2 linked regions of the Chondromyces crocatus genome follow. The main gene of each other region encodes a partner of the protein of the gene in region 2 in a complex. Links are inferred from orthologs where the notes say so. Each region holds a gene or a part of one and is shown on either strand. Other genes may lie near its edges.

Region 1 (4,263 bases), 1.6 Mb from region 2 along the record:
GCGCTCTACAACCTCCTGGAGGGGCGCTTCCCGAGCTCACCTGCGACCGAGCGCGATCCGCGGCTCTTGCTCCTCGACGCGCTCGTCGACACGTCGGCCTGGATCACCCAGCGGTTTGGCTCACTGGACGCGAGCTACACCTGGGGTGACGTCCACGTCGCCGTCTTCCCCACGGAGTATGGTGGCGAGCTGGAGGTGACGCCGTTCGGTGTCGAGGGTGGAGACGATACGGTGAACGTCTCGCCCGCGCCCTTCTTCCAGGGGGAGCAGGTGCGGGAGCACTTTGGCGCGATCCAGGGCTCGCTCTACCGGATGGTCCTCGGCTTCGGCGACGACAACGTGCCCGAGGCCGTGGTGAACTTCGCGCGAGGGAGCCGCGAAGATCCAGAGAGCCCGCACTTCTCCGATCAGGACGCGAACTGGGTGGCCGGCGACTACGCGAAGCTCCTCTTCAAGCGGGACGAGGTGCTGGCGAACGCCGCGGAGCAGCAGACGCTCGACCCCGTGAAGCGCTGAGAGCGGGCCGGGAGACTTCGGGAGGCGGCCTCGCGCCGCCTCGCCTCCTCTCCTTTTTCACCTTGAAGAGGTCAAAGGCGTCCGCGCGCTGCATCCAGGCGCAGGCGCCAGACTTCGACGACGGCTTCCGCGAAAATCTTGCGGCTCATCTTGGAACGGCCAGCGCGCCGGTCGACGAACACGATCGGGACCTCGACCACACGCAGGCCCCGGCGCAGGGCGCGGTAGGTGGTCTCGATCTGGAAGGAATAGCCGTTGGAGCGGACGCGCTCGAGGTCGATGGCCTGGAGGGCGCGGCGGGTGAACGCCTTGTAGCCCGTGGTGAGGTCGCGCGTGGGCACCCCGAGGATCGTGCGCGCATAGAGGGAGCCTCCCTTGGAGAGGATGTGGCGGCCGGGTCCCCAGCCTTCGACGCCGCCGCCCGGCAGGTTGCGGGAGCCGAGGACGACATCGGCGCCCTGGGCGATGGCTTCGAGGAAGTGGGGCAGGTAGCGCGGGTCGTGTGAGAGATCCGCGTCCATCTCGAAGGCCACGTCGTAGCCCTCGGAGAGCGCGTGACGAAACCCGTCGAGGTAGGCCGTGCCCAGTCCGAGCTTGGCTGGACGATGGAGAGCCCGGACCCGTGGATCGCGGGCGGCCAGCGCGTCGGCGAGCGCGCCCGTGCCGTCGGGTGAGGCGTCGTCGACGACGAGCACGTGGGCACTCGGCACGGCCGCGAGCACCGACTGGGTCAGCTCGGCCAGGTTGTCCCGCTCGTTGTACGTAGGGGTGATGATGAGGATCCGGGGCGGCATCAGCGATCCCGACGGCCCGGCGGCTCTAGCAAATTGCGATCAGGAGCGGAAGCCTCCGCCGGACTGCGGCGCCCTTGCGGACGTTGGATCCGACGGTTAACGTTGTCGGACACGCATGGCCAGCCTTCCGGGGCTGACCCCGACGGTGTCTCCGTTGCCTTGCGCCACGGTGCCGCTGTTCGGTCGCGAGGCGTAACCCCCGCAGCAACTGATCATCACTCCACGGAGAGCTTCGATGGCGAGCCCGAATGTTCATGAGTTCACCGACGAAAACTTCGAGCAAGAGGTGCTGAAGAGCCCCATTCCCGTGCTGGTGGACTTCACCGCCACGTGGTGCGGCCCCTGCAAGCAGCTGGCGCCGATCGTCGACAAGATCGCCGACGACTTCAAAGGCAAGGTCAAGGTCGGCAAGCTCGACATCGACGATGCGCCCACGACCACGGCCAAGTACAAGGTGAAGAGCGTCCCGACGATCATCGTCTTCGAGGGCGGCACCCAGAAGGCGCTGCAGTCGGGGCTGACGACGCGCGACAAGCTCGTGCAGCTCCTCGGCGTCTGAGCCTACGCGCTGGACGGTTCGAGCAAGCGGGGCCCCCCTCCCACCCCGCCGGACCGCCTGCTGCGTCGGGCTCTCCGCCGCGTCTGCCACTTCCGTCACATCCGTTCCCTCCCTGCCACGACAGCGTCCCTTCCGCTCCCCGCGCTTGACCGAGGCGCGGGCCGTGAGTACATCCGCGCGCGGACCCTACAACCCCCCAGGAGTGCGCGATGGCGACGAAGATCGCAATCAACGGATTTGGACGGATCGGGCGCTGCATCGTCCGGGCGCTGTTCGAGCGCAACGTCAAGGATCTGGAGGTGGTCGCGATCAACGACCTCACCGACCCGAAGACCCTCGCGCACCTCTTCAAGTACGACTCCATTCACCGCGAGTTCAAGGCGGCGACGGTGTCGAGCGGCGACAAGCACCTCCAGATCGGTGACCAGCGCATCGAGGTGCTCGCCCTGAAGGATCCGGCCGAGCTGCCGTGGAAGGCGATGGGTGTGGACCTCGTGCTGGAATGCACGGGCCTGTTCACCGACAAGGCGAAGGCCTCGGCGCACCTCACCGCCGGCGCGCGGCGGGTGATCATCAGCGCCCCCGCCAAGAACCACGACGTCACGGTGGTGATGGGCGTGAACGAGGGGGAGTACGACGCCTCGAAGCACACCGTGATCTCGTGCGGCTCCTGCACGACGAACTGTCTCGCCCCGGTGGCCAAGGTGATGCTCGACAACTTCGGCGTGGTTCACGGGCTCATGACGACCGTGCACTCGTACACGAACGATCAGAACATCCTCGACGTGCCGCACCGCAAGGGCGACCTGCGCCGGGCGCGCGCGGCGGCGACGAACATGATCCCGACCAGCTCCGGCGCCGCCAAGGCGCTGAGCGAGGTGATTCCCTCGCTGAAGGGCAAGTTCGACGGGCAGGCGATCCGCGTGCCGACCTACGACGTCTCGGTGGTGGATCTGACCATCCAGACCGAGCGCCCGGTGACCAAGGACGCAATCCACGCGGCGATGAAGGCGGCGGCCGAGGGGCCGATGAAGGGCGTGCTCAAGTACACCGAGGAGCAGCTCGTCTCCGGCGACTACATCGGCGCGCCCGAGTCGAGCGTGTTCGACGCGACGCTGACGCAGGTGCTCGGTGATCGCTTCGCCAAGATCTTCTCCTGGTACGACAACGAGTGGGGCTTCTCGAACCGGATGATCGATCTCGCCAGCCTCGTGGCGTCGAAGGGCTGAGGAGGGCACTTTGAAGCTCACTGGCATCCGGTCGATCGAAGAATTGCTCGAGGCGCCCGAGACCGCGGCGAAGGCGGATCCGCGCGCGGGGGTGGGGGCCGGAGCCGGTAAGGCCGAGGCGCGCCCCGGCGCTGGCGCGGTCGGTGGGCTCGCTGGAAAGCGGGTCTTCATCCGTGTCGATTTCAACGTCCCGTTCGACAAGAAGACGGGAGAAATCACCGACGACGCGCGCATCCGCGAGGCAATCCCGACCATCAAGCTCGCCATGGAAGCGGGGGCGAAGGTGGTGCTCGCGTCGCATCTCGGCCGGCCGAAGCCGGGCAAGCGCGATCTGAGCCTGGTGCCGGTGGGCGGGCGGCTCGCAGAGCTGACCGGCTACGAGGTGCACGTGCCCGAAGAGCTGGTGGGCGATGCGCCGAAGAAGGTGATCTACGACCTGCGCCCCGGCCAGCTCTGCCTCCTGGAGAACCTCCGCTTCGACGAGGGGGAGGAGAAGGACGACGAGAACTTCGCCAAGCAGCTCGCGGAGCTCGCGGACGTGTACGTGAACGACGCGTTCGGGGCCGTGCACCGCGCCCACGCTTCGGTCCATGCACTGCCGCGGCTGATGCGGGAGCGTGCCGCGGGCCTGCTTCTACTGAAGGAGCTGCGCGCGCTGGGGCGGCTCACGACGCGGCCCGAGAAGCCGTATGTCGCGGTGCTCGGCGGGGCGAAGGTCTCGGACAAGATCGACGTCGTGGAGGCGCTGCTCGGCGTGGTGGACACGCTGTGCATCGGCGGCGCGATGGCCAACACGTTCCTCGCCGCGCAGGGCAAGGACACGAAGAAGAGCCGGATCGAGGAGGACAAGCTGCCCCTCGCGCGCACCATCCTGAGCAAGGCGGAGAACCGGGGCGTGCAGATCCTGCTGCCGACCGACGTGATCGTGGCGACGAGCCTCGACGCCGAGGCGGGCTCGGCGGTAGCTGCCGACGCCATTCCGGATGGAGCGATGGCGCTCGACATCGGGCCGAAGACGGTGGCGCTGTTCGGTGAGCCCATCCGGAAGGCGAAGACGATCTTCTGGAACGGCCCGATGGGCCTCTTCGAGACGCCCGCGTTCTCCAAGGGCACGTTCGAGCTGGCCCGGATCATGAGCAAGGCATCGGGCTTCACGGTGGTGGGA
Region 2 (4,402 bases):
GCGAGGACCTCTTCGACGTCGAGGTCGACTTCACCTGGGCACACAACAGCGTCGTCGATGCCATCGAGGTCCGCTTCAAGCCGAACACCATCCCTGTCCGCGATACGCCAGGCTTCGTCCCCGCCAATGCAGACATTCCGCACGCATGGCGTGATGTGTTCGGCGTGCGCGTCGGCGGAGACGTCGTCGTCCTCCCCAACCTGCTCTCACTGCGTGGGGGTGGGTTCTACGAGACGAAGGGACAGGATGACGCCTACCTGAACGTCGACTTCCACCTGGGCTGGCGCCTGGGAGTGGCCGGTGGCGCGACCGCTCGACTCGGGCCCATCGACCTCTCCGTGGCTTACCAGCACACCTTTTTTGGCGCGCTGGACAACGGGGGCGAGGGCAAAGTGAAAGCCCTCTCCGGTGATGCGGCGACTGGTTATCGCAGTGTCCAAGCGATTAACGGCGGCCGGTTGACGAGCAGCCTCAATGAAGTCGGCCTGAGCGGGACGATGAGGTTCTGAACAGACGCGCCGCAGGTCACGCCCGCTCTCCGGAGACGTGCGTCACGAAGGCGACGGCCATGCAGTACCCCACGGAGAACCCTGTCGCGAGTCGCGCTGAGTGCGACAGCGGACGAATGCCCAGCTCTTGAATGACCACGTCCCCCACCATGGCAGCGCTCGCGATGCAGAGCAGCACACGCCATGTCCGCATGGAAAGTAGCGGCCGCGCGATCATCGCCCCCACGACCAGTCCCGAGAAGATGCCAGCGCACCGGCTGCAGACGGGCATCAGCACACTCGTCACCACCAGGGTTCGTTCAGGCAACCGGTGACACATCGGGGCGAACATGCGGTCCAGCGCGTCTCCGACCACGCCCAGCTCGAAGTAGGCGCGGGCGACCGGGAGCCCCCACGGGAGAACGCCGATCAGCACCAACCCCATGCGCATCGTCGCGAGGACCACGGCCTGGGCCTCGCGCCGCGCAGCGGCCTCCGAGCGGGGAATGCAGTCATCACGCAAGCCGACCTGTGGGTCGGGGCAGGTCACGCTCAGCTCCGCGCAGGCACGGCGCGCCCGAGGAACTGCAGCACCCCTTTGAGATCGCTCCACACCTCACGCTTGGCGCTCGGTTGCCGCAGCAGATAAGCAGGATGAAAGGTGGGCATCAGCGGGATCGTGCCCTTGTAGAGCTTCCAGGTTCCACGCAGCCGGGTGATCCCCTCCGCAGTCCCAAGGAGCCCCTGCACTGCCGTCGCACCGAGGGCGACGATGACACGCGGCTTCACGATGTCGAGCTGCCTGGCCAGATAGGGGCTGCAAGCCTCCATCTCCTGGGGCTCTGGCTTCCTGTTCTTGGGAGGCCGACATTTGACGATGTTGCAGATGTAGACGTCATCTCGGCCATACCCCATCGCCACGATCATCTTGTCGAGGAGTTGCCCAGCAGCACCGACGAAGGGCTCACCGCTCAGATCTTCTTCCTGACCAGGACCCTCCCCGATGAACACGATCTCGGCATTCGGACTTCCCCGATGCAGCACGGTGTGGGTGCGGCCAGCATGGAGCCCGCAGCGCTGGCAGCCGCGGACCTCCTGATCAACGAGCACAAGGCGTGAATGTCGTCCCTCCAGGCTGTCGTCGGTCGCTGCTCCAGATCCGGAAGGCTCGACCCCGTGGAGCGAGGGTGGCGAAGCCGAGGACCGTGCTTCCGGCTCCACCTCGGCCGGGGGAGGGAGACGTACTGCTGGCGGTGCAACCTGCGGGGGCTCCTCAACCTCATACGGCGAGGCGGACAAAGGATGCGCCACCTCTGGAATCGCCGCGGACTCCTGACGCGGAGGCGCCGCTTGGGTCAGCTCTTGCGTCTCGAAGTGAAGAGCTTTCAGCTCCTCAGCGGGAGGGAGGCCCGTCGTCCCGGAGATTGCATGCCACTCCAAGAAAGCACGTACTGCCGATGTCAGCTCTGCAATCTCCGCGCGAAGCGCCTCCGTCTCCATCATGGGCTCGCTCAGTGACCGCCCTGCGCCGCAAGCCAGCGCTCGGCATCGAGCGCCGCCATGCAGCCAGATCCAGCGGCCGTCACCGCTTGCCGGTAGGTCCAGTCCTGCACATCGCCGGCGGCGAAGACGCCAGGGACGCTGGTGCGCGTCGAGCCTGGCTCCGTCTTGATGTACCCGTTGGGATGCACGTCGAGCTGTCCCACGAACAGCTCCGTCATCGGCGTATGTCCGATTGCCACGAACATCGCCGCGACAGGGAGATCACGCTTCTCGCCTGACTTCAGATCTTTCACGCGCAGGCCGGTGACGGAGTCTTCCTCGACCCCCAGTACCTCGTCCACCGCGCTGCTGTAGAGGATGTTGATCTTCTTGTTCGCGACGACGCGCGCCACCATGGCCTTCGAAGCGCGGAACTCATCGCGCCGGTGGATCAGCGTCACCGACGAGCAGAGACCTGACAGGTACGCAGCTTCCTCCATCGCGGTGTCCCCACCACCGACGACGGCGACGTCCTTGTTGCGGAACAACGCGCCATCGCACACGGCGCAGGCGCTGACGCCTTTGTTCTTCAGGGCATCCTCGCTGGGCAGGCCGAGGTAGTTCGCCCGAGCGCCCGTCGCGATGACCACCGTCTTTGCCAGGTGGAGCTTGTCGTCTTCCCAGACCTTGAACGGGTAGGCGGACAGATCGACCTTGGTCACATCCGCGGTGATGATGTCGGTCCCCTGATGCACCGCTTGCTCACGAAAGCGGGTCATGAGTTCCTGCCCGGTCACCTTCTCGGGGAAGCCCGGGTAATTCTCGACATCCGACGTGAACATGAGCTGGCCGCCAGGGATGAGTCCACCAGCGTTGAACCCCTCGAGGCAGAGGGGTTTCAGATTTGCACGCGCCGCATAGATGCAGGCGGTCAACCCAGCAGGGCCGGAGCCGATGATGATGATGTTTCTGACGTCGGAATCACTCATGGTGACCCGAATTTATAGGCCCGCGGGCCCCGCACGTCGACCATTCGCTGATCCCTGTTCACGAAAGCGGAACGGTTGCTGCACGAAGGAGAGCTGCCGTCCGGGTGCGTCGAAGAAATCTGACGAGCGTCGACCCTCTATGCACCGAGACGAGGTGAAGCGGAGCGGCGACCACCTCTATTTTCGACCCCCCATGGCCGAGCACTCGTGCACGGGTCCCTTGGTGGCCGTTCGTACGCAGTCGCTGTAGGCAGCGATGCCTTCCTTCCACTTCCCGGAGTCCTGCAGCGCAGAGCCCAGGTAAAGATAGGAGAGCGCATCGGTCGGGTCGGCGGCAATGGCCGCTCGAGAGACCTCGATGGCGTCCGCGTTCCTGCCCCGATTCAGCAGGCTGAGCGCCTCCTTCTGCAGCTTCTTCGCATCCTCGGGTGCCGCTGCCGCCAGAGCGGTGGACGCTTCACCTTTCGAATCCGCCGTCGACGCCGGCTCCGCAGAGGGTGTGGGCGCCTCGGTTACCGGTGACGGCACCGGAGGATTGATCAGCGCAGCAGGGACGCTGCTCGACGCAGCAGGCGCGCGCACCTCCGCTGGCGGCGCCTCGTCGGCAGCCACGGGTGCGCGTTCGGCGTCCGGACTCTTGTCAGGGGCCCCAGTCCGAAGCAGCTCTTTCGTCACCGCTACAAAAGCAAGGACACTCGCAGCTCCGACGAAGAGCGCAACGATCCCCCGGAGGACCGCCCGGCGGTGCTGGATCTCAGGCGAAGGGGGCTCCGGTCCGCCATCATGTGACGGCAGCCCCTCACCCATCGACGAGTTCGAATCAACATCGGGGCCGGCTATCGGAGACACAGGTCCTCATGCGTCGGTGAACGGAAGTGGCGCTTGGGAACAGTCTACGTCTGTTGCGCCGCCGTGGTTCGTGCTCCCCACGTCGGTGGCGCCATCAAACCGCTCCTCAGCTTCCAGAGCCTATTTTCACGGGGCGACCGGCGACGGGCGCGGTCCGCAGCAACACCAGCGACTCGATCTTCTTCTTCTTGTCGGATTGAACGACCGTACCCGCGAGGTTATGGGTCATCTCCCATACGATGGGTTCGTCGCCCGAGAAGAACGCCACATTCCCATTACAGCCAGCGATCTCTCGCTCCAGTGTCTCTCCCGTGTGAGAAAGATCCGGCCCTGCCAGGCCCTTGCGCTGCCGCTTGCCCAGACCTCCTTTGAAAGGCCAGACCGCCGTCGAGAGGTCCTCCAGCACCATGGTGGCGACAGCGCAAGTCGTCGGCGCACTCACGCGAGATTCAGGGGTCACTTCGATCTCTTTTGGAAGGTCGTCCCGGCCATCGGTCTTGATGAGGACCTTTGGCGCGCCCGCGACCCCGAGCTCATAGACGACCGCCGCCACGGCGGGCGTACGCGCTTTCCGGTCAGCGAGAAGCGTCACTG

What was found. The genes of interacting proteins can lie anywhere in the genome.
Region 1: the proteins of trxB (region 2) and trxA are in contact, whole or in part, in a crystal structure (PDB 1F6M), measured with the Escherichia coli proteins. The link is inferred for Chondromyces crocatus from one-to-one orthologs.

The regions. Positions count from the first base shown.
Region 1 is NZ_CP012159.1:2,172,918-2,177,180, forward strand. The notes cover bases 440-3,207. They hold trxA (thioredoxin), read left to right. Parts: upstream 440-1,545; coding sequence 1,546-1,869; downstream 1,870-3,207. Other genes in these bases: CMC5_RS08115 (penicillin acylase family protein), read left to right, coding at 440-516; CMC5_RS08120 (polyprenol monophosphomannose synthase), read right to left, coding at 588-1,310; gap (type I glyceraldehyde-3-phosphate dehydrogenase), read left to right, coding at 2,079-3,098; CMC5_RS08135 (phosphoglycerate kinase), read left to right, coding at 3,190-3,207. Also shown: more of CMC5_RS08115, read left to right, coding at 1-439; more of CMC5_RS08135, read left to right, coding at 3,208-4,263. UniProt on the Escherichia coli protein: Participates in various redox reactions through the reversible oxidation of its active center dithiol to a disulfide and catalyzes dithiol-disulfide exchange reactions.
Region 2 is NZ_CP012159.1:564,790-569,191, forward strand. What follows is about bases 980-3,886. They hold trxB (thioredoxin-disulfide reductase), read right to left. Parts: upstream 2,960-3,886; coding sequence 2,000-2,959; downstream 980-1,999. Other genes in these bases: CMC5_RS02115 (DUF2085 domain-containing protein), read right to left, coding at 980-1,038; CMC5_RS47190 (uracil-DNA glycosylase), read right to left, coding at 1,041-1,598; CMC5_RS02130 (hypothetical protein), read right to left, coding at 3,137-3,571. Also shown: CMC5_RS02110 (OmpP1/FadL family transporter), read left to right, coding at 1-509; more of CMC5_RS02115, read right to left, coding at 526-979; CMC5_RS02135 (biopolymer transporter ExbD), read right to left, coding at 3,915-4,402.